Regions from separate parts of the Pantoea sp. SGAir0180 genome, predicted to be linked through region 2. Evidence: predicted binding sites of a transcription regulator. Region 2 holds the regulator's gene; the other holds the start of a gene.

Region 1 (5,581 bases), 1.1 Mb from region 2:
ATGCGCCCATCGATGTACGGCAGCTATCACCATATCTCCCTGATGGCTGGCGACAACCGACAGATTGATGAACAGGATACGCGTGAAAGCGTTGTCGCGGGGCCACTTTGCGAGTCCGGCGATGTGTTTACTCAGCTTGAAGGGGGCAAAGTGGAAACGCGGGCGATTCCCGACGCGAAAGTCGGCGACTATCTGGTGTTCCACGATACCGGGGCGTACGGTGCGTCCATGTCCTCTAACTACAACAGTCGACCGCTGATTCCGGAAATCCTGTTTGAAAACGGCACGCCACGCGAGATTCGTCGCGCGCAGCGTATCGAGGATCTGCTGGCTCTGGAATTGGGTTAACGCAGGCTGTCAGTCAGGACTGCCAGCCGCACTTGCGGCTGGCACATGGCATCACGGTGCTGGGTAGGTATAACGGCGGTGAATCGCCTCAAGCTCTTCCAGAATCTCACTACTGAGCGTCAGGTTGGCGCTGTCGATATTGATCTTTAACTGATCCAGCGTGGTGGCGCCCAGCAGCGTGCTGGAAACAAACGGTTGCTGGCGAACAAACGCCAGGGCCATTTGCGAGGGATCGATCTGATGCTTGTTTGCCAGCGCCACATATTCTGCGACTGCCAGCTGAGACTGTTCGCCACTGTAGCGGGTAAACCGGCTAAACAAGGTATTACGTGCACCAGCAGGCTGTGCACCGTTCAGGTATTTCCCACTTAGCGTACCAAAAGCCAGGCACGAATAGGCCAGCAGTTCCACGCCTTCATGCTGGCTGATTTCCGCCAGGCCCACCTCAAAACTGCGGTTCAGCAGGCTGTAGGGATTCTGAATAGAAACAATGCGCGGTAACTCATGCTTTTCTGCCAGTTGCAGGTAACGCATCACGCCCCAGGGGGTTTCATTAGAGACGCCGATGTAGCGAATTTTACCGGCCCGCACCTGTTCTGCCAGCGCTTCCAGCGTTTCCAGCAGGGTCACCGGGACGCTGGAAGCGCTGTACTGATAGCCAAGTTTGCCAAAGAAGTTGGTCTGGCGCTGCGGCCAGTGCAGCTGGTACAGGTCGATATAATCGGTATTCAGGCGCTTCAGGCTGGCATCCAGCGCTTCGCGAATGTTCTTACGATCCAGCGCCATATTAGGGCGAATGGAGGCATCGTTGCCGCGGGTCGGCCCTGCGACTTTACTGGCGAGAATGATTTTATCGCGGCTGCCGGTCTTTTTTAACCAACTGCCAATGTACTTTTCGGTCAGGCCCTGGGTTTCCGGGCGAGGCGGCACCGGATACATTTCGGCAGTATCGATCAGGTTGATGCCGGAACTGATCGCAAGATCCAGTTGCGCGTGGGCGTCGGCTTCGCTGTTTTGCTCACCAAACGTCATGGTGCCCAATCCAAGCTGACTCACTTCCAGCGTGCTATGGGGGATACGGTGATAATGCATTGCCGGCTTCCTTTTCTCTGAGGATGGATATTGTGTCTTAAGGGACTATAGCGCGAGGCGTAGCGGCTAAGAAAGGGAAACAACAAGGAGAAACAGCCTGCCGGAGAGGGAAAGGTCGACAGGCCTGCTCGTTTCGCATTTAACGCTCAATGATGGTTGATACTTCATCACTGTTAATCTGTACCGTATGGCCTGACTGATCGGTGTACTGTACCAGTCCGGTCTCCTTATCAATGCTCGGTTTGCCTTCCGTCATAATCATGCGACCGTCTTTTGTCGCCATCACATAATCAGAACTACAACCACCTAATGTCACTGCGGCAACGGCCGCCAATATAATCTTACTCAGCCCTTTCATTGTGCTTATCCTCGCAACGCGTCCACTGTAAAAAAGTGTAGTAATAAATCCTTTTACCGATTGGGTTAATCGTATCAATCTGAAAATAGGTGGGCGGCAGGCCGCCGCCCTTGACAACGCTAGCTGACTTTTTTCTTACTGCGCATCAGGTTAAGGCACTCAACGGCCATCGAGAAGAACATGGCAAAATAAATGTAACCTTTTGGTACATGCACGCCGAAACTCTCCAGAATGAGGGTGAAACCCACCAAAATCAGGAAAGAAAGCGCCAGCATTTTGACCGACGGATGACGGTCAACAAATTCGCCAATACTGCGTGCCGCAAACATCATCATTAAGACGGCAATCACCACGGCGGCCATCATAATAAACAGATGGTCTGAAAGGCCGACGGCTGTAATAACCGAGTCGAGGCTGAAAATAATGTCGAGCAACATAATCTGCACTATCGCTCCCAGGAACGAATGCACATTGGATTTGTGTTCGGTTTCCTCACCTTCGATAGTTTCATGGATTTCCATGCTGGATTTCCAGAGCAGAAATAAGCCACCAAACAGCAGAATAAGATCGCGCGCGGAGAACGGATGATCCATCAGGGTAAACAGGGGATTGGTCAGTTTTGCTACCCAGGCAATCGAGGCCAGCAGTCCCAGCCGCATCAGCATCGCGCCCATCAGACCAATGCGCCGTGCGCGGGCCTGCTGATGTTTAGGCAGTTTTGCCACCACTAATGACAAAAAGATAATGTTATCAATGCCCAGAACCACTTCCAGAATGGTCAGGGTGCCCAACGCCAGCCAGGCGTTAGGATCGGAAATCCACTCGAACATACCTGCACTCGTATCCTAAACGAAAAGTAAACGAAGATTATACGCACCTAATCTGTCGAACTCACATTTAAATAGTGCATGGCCTGGGGAAAGGGGATTCAGAGAAGAAAATGGCGGGCAAGCAGCGGGGCGGTAAAACTTTTCTTGAGATAAAACCCGCGCGGTAACGTCATAATGGGCTGTCCCTGTTCGCCGATCCCTTCGGTCAGGGCCCGGCTGTTAGCCGCTTTGGGGCGAATTTGCAGCCAGGCACCATGACGGGCAGTAATACGTTCCACCTGACCCAGCACAATCATATCCATAAGTTCTTCCCAGTCCTGACGCAGCATGTCTTCTTCTTGTGCCGTCGGGCTCCACAGCAAGGGCGCGCCTACCCGGCGCTCGCCAGGGGGAATATCACGCTCACCCTCAACCGGCATCCACAGTACGCGAGCCAGCTTATGGCGAACATGACTGTTTTCCCACGTCACGCCGCTGTTACCGGTCAGCGGTGCAACGCAGACAAATGTGGTTTCCAGCGGTTTGCCTTCACGATCGACAGGGATAGTTTTCAACTCAATGCCCAGATGCGCAAAATCCTGCTCGGCTTTACTGCCTGCGCTGGCCCCCAAATGCCATTCCAGCAGCATGCCCACCCAGCCTTTATCGCGCTTCAGATTGGCTGGCGTTGGAATGCCGGCCTGTTCTGCCAGACAGTGTAAAGGTAAACCTGCCAGTGCCTGCGCCCGCGCGAACAGTACCGATTCGTTTTCAGGTGGCTCTGGAAGAGTGATCATATGCGTAACCCGGTATGGTTAAAAAATAAGCGCCCTGCGGCCTGTCAGGTTTTCCACAGGAATGAGCAGGGTAGGGCGCGCATAATAACATGAAACATAGTGCTTTTTTAAGAATGCACCGCCTCATGCTGTTAACGACGGGTCAGGTTATCCCAACTTGCTATCAACAATGAACAGGATCTTATGACCAGTTATCCACAGAAAGATGGGATAACCTGGCATCAGACGGGTTACTGGTTCGATTTACAGCCTTGACTTTGCTGTTTTTTAGCAAAAATTAGCCGGTTTGCTGCAAGCTTGAACCGATCTCTGTGGATAAAAAGCCGGGTGGTGGATCTTTAGCCAATTGTCAGCGGCAGGACATTATACAATGTCACTCAGACGAATTTATTCAAACCTCATCAGAGAAATAGTCTTATATTTCAATGGCTATTTCAGAATCACAGTAAAGCGTATTCAGATTCCTCCCAACGGGTTATTCAGTTAACTCCCGTGTTCTACACAAAGCTATCCACAGAAAACGTGAATAAGATCGATGTTTTCTCGGTACTTTGTTTATAACTTTGCATTCTTCTGTGAGTTATCCCGAGATTACGGTCCCCATTGCCCGTGAATCCAGTGGTTTACCGCCTGTAAGGAGTGTGAAACAATCAGACCATTCAAATTTAGCTTTTGAGGTAGTCCAGTGATCGATGATGATGGCTACCGCCCGAATGTTGGTATCGTAATTTGTAACAGGCAGGGACAAGTGTTATGGGCCAGGCGCTTTGGACAGCACTCCTGGCAATTTCCTCAGGGAGGCATCAATCCCGGTGAAACCGCAGAACAGGCGATGTATCGCGAATTGTTCGAAGAAGTAGGGTTACACAGAAAGGATGTCCGAATACTTGCATCTACCCGTAACTGGTTGCGCTACAAATTGCCAAAACGTTTGGTGCGTTGGGACACAAAACCGGTTTGTATTGGTCAGAAACAAAAGTGGTTTCTTCTGCAGTTGATGTGCAGTGATGCAGATATTAATGTGCAACACAGTAGCACGCCGGAATTCGACGGCTGGCGCTGGGTGAGCTTTTGGTATCCGGTACGTCAGGTTGTCTCTTTTAAACGCGATGTGTACCGTCGGGTGATGAAGGAGTTTGCAGGCGTTGTCATGTCCATGCAGGAGAGTGCGGTGCAGCGAAATCATCCTGCCCATCGACGTAAAAGAGGATAGGCCACGCCCTTTATGCTCACTCAGTTGCGAGAAATTGTTGAAAAGGTGGCGAGTGCGCCCCGTCTGAACGAAGCACTCGACATCCTGGTTAATGAGATCTGTCTGGCGATGGAAACGGAAGTCTGTTCCGTTTATCTGGCCGATCACGATCATCGCTGTTATTACCTGATGGCGACGCGCGGTCTGAAAAAACCACGTGGCCTGACGGTGAAACTGGCGTTTGATGAAGGGATTGTGGGCCTGGTCGGTCGCCTGGCCGAGCCTATCAACCTGGCTGATGCGCAGAGCCATCCGAGCTTTAAATACATCCCCTCCGTTAAGGAAGAACGCTATCGCTCTTTCCTTGGTGTGCCCATCATCAGCCGCCGCCAGCTTCTGGGTGTGCTGGTGGTGCAGCAGCGCGAGCATCGCCAGTTCGACGAAAGCGAAGAGTCTTTTCTGGTTACGCTCGCCACCCAGCTAGCGGCCCTGCTGTCACAATCGCAGCTGAGCCAGCTTTTTGGCCAGTATCGGCAGGCCCGTGTTCGCGCCATCGCGGCCGCGCCGGGTGTGGCGGTTGCGCCGGGCTGGGTGGATGAAACTCAACCCCTGCTCGATCAGGTCTCCGCGGCCTCCACGCTGGATCCACTGCGCGAACGTGAGCGCTTGTCACTGGCGATGAGTGAAGCCGCCAGTGAGTTTCGTCGCTTCAGTAAACGCTTTTCTGCCAGCGCGCAGAAAGAAAGCGCGGCAATCTTCGATCTCTACTCGCACCTGTTAACGGATGCCCGCCTGAAAAAAGATCTCTTCGATGAGATCGAACGCGGATCCGTGGCCGAGTGGGCAGTCAAAACCGTGATTGAAAAGTTTGCCGCGCAGTTTGCCAGCCTGACGGATAGCTATCTGAAAGAGCGCGCGGGCGATCTGCGAGTGCTTGGACAGCGGTTGCTGTTCCACCTTGATGATTCCCTGGTGGGCGTCAATG
Region 2 (5,581 bases):
GCTGCTGGATGATGGTCGCAATCAGAGAGGGCATCACCAACATATGGTGGATGTTATTCCGGTAATAGGTCATCAGCACCGCCTGCTCGCGCGGCAGAATAATGATGTCGCCAATGCTGTCCTTCTCACTCTCAAACTTGTTCATACTCAGCGCGTGATCCAGCAACGCTTCCGCAGACATGTCAGGCAAAGTGGCATCCGGCGAGTAGGGCACATTACGTAATAACTGGGTATAGCATTCCAGCTGCTCAATCAGCTGTTCACGGGTCAGTGAACGCTGGCGTGAAGCGAGCAGTGCCGTTACGCACAGGTTCATGGCGTTCGCGGCCCCGGCTTCATTAATACGTACCATGATGGTGGCGGCGATATCATTGGCCGTTGGCGTTAACCAGCCCGGACGTTGCGCTTCAATGGGATCGATAGACTCACGCCATTCCGGTACGCGCTTGTTCAGATAGTTGATCAGCGGCAACGGCTCACCAAAGTTCACATAACCCTGGCCCAGGTTGCGCAGCTTACGCAGGCCGCGCACCATCTGCATAAAGCCTTCTTTCTCTTTTGCCGCACCGCGTAGCTCTTTAGCGTAAGTACCCACTTCCATTACATGTTCATAACCGATGTAAATGGGCACTAACGTAATAGGTCGCGTGCCGCCGCGCAGCATGGCCTGCAGCGTCATAGAGAGGGTGCCGGTTTTCGGATCCAGCAGTCGGCCGGTACGTGAGCGTCCACCTTCCACGAAATACTCGACGGAATAGCCGCGGGTAAAGAGCTCGCCAAGGTATTCACGGAACACGGTTGAATAGAGCTTGTTGCCTTTAAAGGTACGACGAATAAAGAAGGCACCCAGACGACGGAAAATCGGCCCGGCAGGCCAGAAGTTCAGGTTAATCCCTGCGGCAATATGCGGCGGAACCAGGCCCTGGTGATACAGCACATAAGACAGTAGCAGGTAGTCCATATGGCTGCGGTGGCAAGGCACATAAACAATTTCATGGCCGTCCTGCGCCAGCTGACGTACCCGCTCACCGCCGTTAACGTTGATCCCCTGATAGAGTCGGCTCCAGAGCCAACCCATCACGCGGTCGGTGATACGAATCGCTTCGTAGGAAAAGTTGGCCGCAATTTCTTCCATCATTTCAATGGCGTTTTGCTGCGCTTTCTCATGGGAGATTTTCTTGCTACGCGCCTCGTCTTCCACGGCTTTTTCAATCGCTTTCGACTGCAACAGGCGATTGAATAAATCCTGGCGAGCCGGCAGACGCGGTCCCACCGCGGCCAGGCGCTGACGGGCAAAGTGGATGCGCGCTACGCGAGCCAGCTTCTGCGCAATCGACTTGTCGGTACCGTGTTCGGTCGCCATACGACGCAGGGAGACCGTGGGCGAAAAACGCACAAAACTGTCGCGGCCATGCCAGAGAACGGCAAAGAATTTTTGAATGCCGTTAAGGAGCCGCAAATGAGGCGGATGATCGTCGCCCTGGACTTCCCGACCCGGCGCACGGCCAAACATGACTGAAACCGGTAACATCTGAACATCAAGTTCAGGGTTGCTGCGGTGCAGATCAAGATACTCGTGGAAGATTTTGACCGATTCAAGGCTGGGCACGAAATAGGGGAACACACGCGGACCGTCATTAATAAAGACATGACGCGGCAACAGGGCGCCGTCTATCTCCAGCGGAATAAGCGGATCAGGCAGATCGTGCCGGATGCACTGCGCGCGTAAAGTCAGGAGATCGGCCTTTGAATCATAAGGCAGGACATACATAATAGGCCGGGTAGGATCCAGCCCATGTTCGGAGACGGGATCAGCCGGAATGGCCTTACTCTTTACCAGAAATGAAAGGGGTAAGTTCAGCAATTTATAAAAAATTTTACGCCAACCTGACATAGACAACATGAAGCCTCTTGTTAGCAAAGCGGCGCAAGCATATCAGAACGCGCAGCAAAAATCTGTGACAGCGACAATTGTGCGCTGCCCGGTATTGACGTCAATCCTTTGAAAAGAGTTCCTTTATCATGACAAATAATGTCACCGGCATTACCCGGATTGTGAAAGCGGCTGGCTACTCATGGCAAGGTCTTCGCGCCGCCTGGCAGCATGAAGCTGCCTTCCGCCAGGAAGCCGTAATTTCACTGGCGGCAATTATCCTGGCCTGCTGGCTGGATGTCGATACTATTTCGCGCATCCTGATGATTGGCGCGGTCATGCTGGTGATGATTGTTGAAGTTCTGAACAGCGCCATCGAAGCAGTGGTGGACCGCACAGGGCAGGAACGACATCCTCTTGCCGGCCGTGCCAAAGATATGGGATCGGCCGCTGTTTTGCTGGCAATAGTACTGGCCCTGTTCGTTTGGGGAACGCTACTTTGGTCGCATTTGCGATAAGCATTCCATCTCCCGTCAAATTACTGATTTTGGCCTGACTTTTGGTTTCCATTTCACCAATACCTGTATATACTCACAGCGACTGTATAAACAACCAGGGGGCGGGATGAAAGCATTAACCAGCAGGCAGCAACAGGTCTACGACTTGATTCGCGACCACATTAATCAAACGGGCATGCCGCCTACGCGTGCAGAAATTGCTGCGCAACTGGGCTTCCGCTCACCTAACGCGGCAGAAGAGCATCTGAAAGCGCTGTCGCGTAAAGGCGTGATTGAAATCGTCTCTGGTGCGTCCCGCGGTATCCGTTTGTTAATGGAAGAAGAACCTTCAGATGGCCTGCCACTCATTGGGCGCGTTGCGGCGGGTGAGCCGTTGCTGGCCCAGGAACATATCGAAACCCACTACAAAGTGGATCCAGACATGTTCAAGCCCTCTGCCGATTTCCTGCTGCGCGTTAGCGGCATGTCAATGAAAGACATTGGCATCATGGATGGTGATTTGCTGGCCGTGCATAAAACGCAGGAAGTGCGTAATGGTCAGGTGGTGGTAGCGCGCATTGATGACGAAGTCACCGTGAAGCGCTGGAAAAAGCAGGGATCAGTGGTGCATCTGTTACCTGAAAATACGGATTTTGAGCCTATCATTGTCGATACGCGTGCGCAGTCGCTGACGGTTGAAGGTCTGGCGGTTGGCATCGTACGTAACGGTGAGTGGTTATAACTCTTCTTAAGGTTGGCTCTTTACGTCAACCTTGACGTTACCCAGTCTGCCCCTGTTTTGCCGCTGTGGGTTCATCTGCAACACCAGCGGCGCATTGCACGGACGTTACATGCGCTTCCTGACAGCTACTGATAAAAAACTGTGGCGGCTGGCGCTGCCCATGATCCTGTCAAATATCACCGTTCCTCTGCTCGGTTTAGTCGATACAGCCGTTATTGGCCATCTCGACAGCCCGGTTTATCTGGGCGGCGTTGCGGTCGGGACGACCGTTACCAGTTTTATCTTCATGCTGCTGCTTTTTCTGCGTATGAGCACGACAGGCCTGACGGCTCAGGCGTTTGGCGCGGGCGACAAAACGGCGCTGGCGCGCGCATTGGCACAGCCCCTGATCATTGCCTTACTGGCCGGCAGCCTGTTTATTGCCCTGCGTCATCCTGTCACGGCATTAGCAACCCGCTTTATCGGCGGAGAGGCCGCTGTGCTTGAGCAGGCTGCGCTGTTTATCCATATTCGCTGGCTCAGTGCGCCCGCCATGCTGGCTAACCTGGTGATTCTGGGCTGGCTGCTGGGCGTACAGTATGCCAGAGCGCCGGTCATCCTGCTGGTGGTGGGCAACGTTATCAATATTCTGCTGGACCTCTGGCTGGTGCTGGTGCTGCACTGGGGCGTCGCCGGGGCTGCAGCCGCGACGGCTATCGCGGAGTATGCGACGTTGCTGGTTGGGGCACTTATGGTCTGGCGCGTGCTGGCGCTGCGCGGCATCACGCTGCACAGTCTGGTCCATAGCTGGCGTGGCGATATCCACCGCCTGCTTCGCCTGAATCGCGACATCCTGCTGCGTACCTTACTGTTACAGCTTTGCTTTGCCTCTCTGACCGTGCTGGGAACGCATATCGGACCTGATGTGGTGGCGGTAAATGCCATCCTGCTGATGTTCATGACGTTTACCGCCTATGCGCTGGATGGCTTTGCTTACGCCGTCGAAGCTTTTGCTGGTGAGACACACGGCGCAAAAGACGGCAGCCGGTTGCAACTGGTATGGATTGCTGCCTGCCGTCAGGCACTGTCAGTCGCGCTGTTTTTCTCCGTGGTCTATGCTGTTTGTGGCTATCAGATCGTGGCTCTCCTGACATCGATTCCCGCACTTCAACAGGCGGCTGACCGCTTTCTGCCGTGGCAGGTTGTCATGCCGCTGGTTGGCGTCTGGTGCTATCTGCTGGATGGCATGTTTATTGGTGCGACGCGCGGAAGAGAAATGCGCAACAGTATGGCGATTGCCGCACTGGGCTATTTCCTGACGCTGTTAACCGTGCCTTTTATCGGTAATCACGGCTTATGGCTGGCGATAGCCGTTTTTCTGGCGCTTCGCGGCCTGTCACTTTGGCTGGTCTGGCGCAGGCACTGGCGCAATGGCACCTGGTTTAGCGCCTGAGCAACTTGCCTGAAATATGACGCAGGATACATAAAATTTTCATTTTTTCCGGCAAAACTGAAATTAGCTACTACAATTATCTTTGAATGGCGCTATTAAACAGCGCTTTATATCGTAATTTTGCCTGATGGCAAAATAAAACGAAATCGAAGGATGACGTGGAGGTCTGCAATGAATAAAGACGAAGCGAGTGGTAACTGGAAACAGTTCAAAGGAAAAATGAAAGAAAAATGGGGCAAGCTGACCGATGATGACATGCAAGTCATTGAAGGTAAACGCGATCAGCTGGTCGGCAAAATTCAGGAACGTTACGGCTACGCGAAAGATCAGGCGGAGAAAGAAGTAACGGACTGGGAAGGTCACAACAAGGATTACCGCTGGTAATCACGTTATTCAGGGATGCTCCTACCCGGGCCGGTACGCTCATGCCGGCCAGACCGCACAAGGATGTGCAATTAACTTCGTTTACTGCGTTTCTTCCCGTCAGCCTGATGGTCATGATCACAATGTTCATGCTGTTCACAGGCTTCAACTTCCGCACAGTTTTCACATAACCCGTGCGCCTCTATCACGCTATGCCGCAGGACAAAGCTTGCCTCTTGCGCCAGTGATGCGATGATTTTTTCTGCGCCCTGCGCCTGCTTTTCCGTGACCAGTGCACAGCGATCGCAGACCAGCATCACCGATGTATGGGCGGGTGCGTCGAAATGGTGGCACATCACATAGCTGTTATTGGACTCGACGCGGTGGATAAAACCCTGCTCAAGAAGAAAATCCAGCGCACGGTAGACGGTAGGAGGCTTGGCCTGGGGCTCACTGACACGCAACTGATCAAGCAGGTCATAAGCACTGATCGATCCTGGCTGTCCGGCCATCAACCGCAGGACCTCTGCACGCTGGGTCGTCAGGCGAACACCGCGCTGTAAACACAGTTTCTCAGCCTGGGTCATGATTTGCTCTGGCGTCATGGTTGACATGGAATTTCTCCGTTTGACAGGTGATGTTATCTTATCACATTAATGATATGTACGATGCAC

Evidence for each region. Region 2 encodes LexA, which represses DNA repair genes until DNA is damaged. Its sites were predicted from a motif close to TNCTGTATGTACATACAGNA; they were not measured.
Region 1: mutH (DNA mismatch repair endonuclease MutH) is a predicted target of LexA. The motif match lies at 3,636-3,655, and genes of this name have one in related genera.

What each region holds. Positions count from the first base shown of each region.
Region 1 covers NZ_CP028071.1:253,907-259,487, forward strand. Annotated here, with positions in the region: gene lysA (diaminopimelate decarboxylase) at 1-348, shown strand, start outside; gene C1N58_RS01275 (NADP(H)-dependent aldo-keto reductase) at 400-1,440, opposite strand; gene C1N58_RS01280 (YgdI/YgdR family lipoprotein) at 1,580-1,798, opposite strand; gene C1N58_RS01285 (TerC family protein) at 1,918-2,628, opposite strand; gene mutH (DNA mismatch repair endonuclease MutH) at 2,727-3,404, opposite strand; gene rppH (RNA pyrophosphohydrolase) at 4,090-4,617, shown strand; gene ptsP (phosphoenolpyruvate--protein phosphotransferase) at 4,630-5,581, shown strand, end outside.
Region 2 covers NZ_CP028071.1:3,499,431-3,505,011, reverse strand. Annotated here, with positions in the region: gene plsB (glycerol-3-phosphate 1-O-acyltransferase PlsB) at 1-1,894, opposite strand, end outside; gene C1N58_RS16470 (diacylglycerol kinase) at 2,023-2,391, shown strand; gene lexA (transcriptional repressor LexA) at 2,498-3,112, shown strand; gene dinF (MATE family efflux transporter DinF) at 3,222-4,544, shown strand; gene C1N58_RS16455 (CsbD family protein) at 4,716-4,928, shown strand; gene zur (zinc uptake transcriptional repressor Zur) at 5,000-5,521, opposite strand.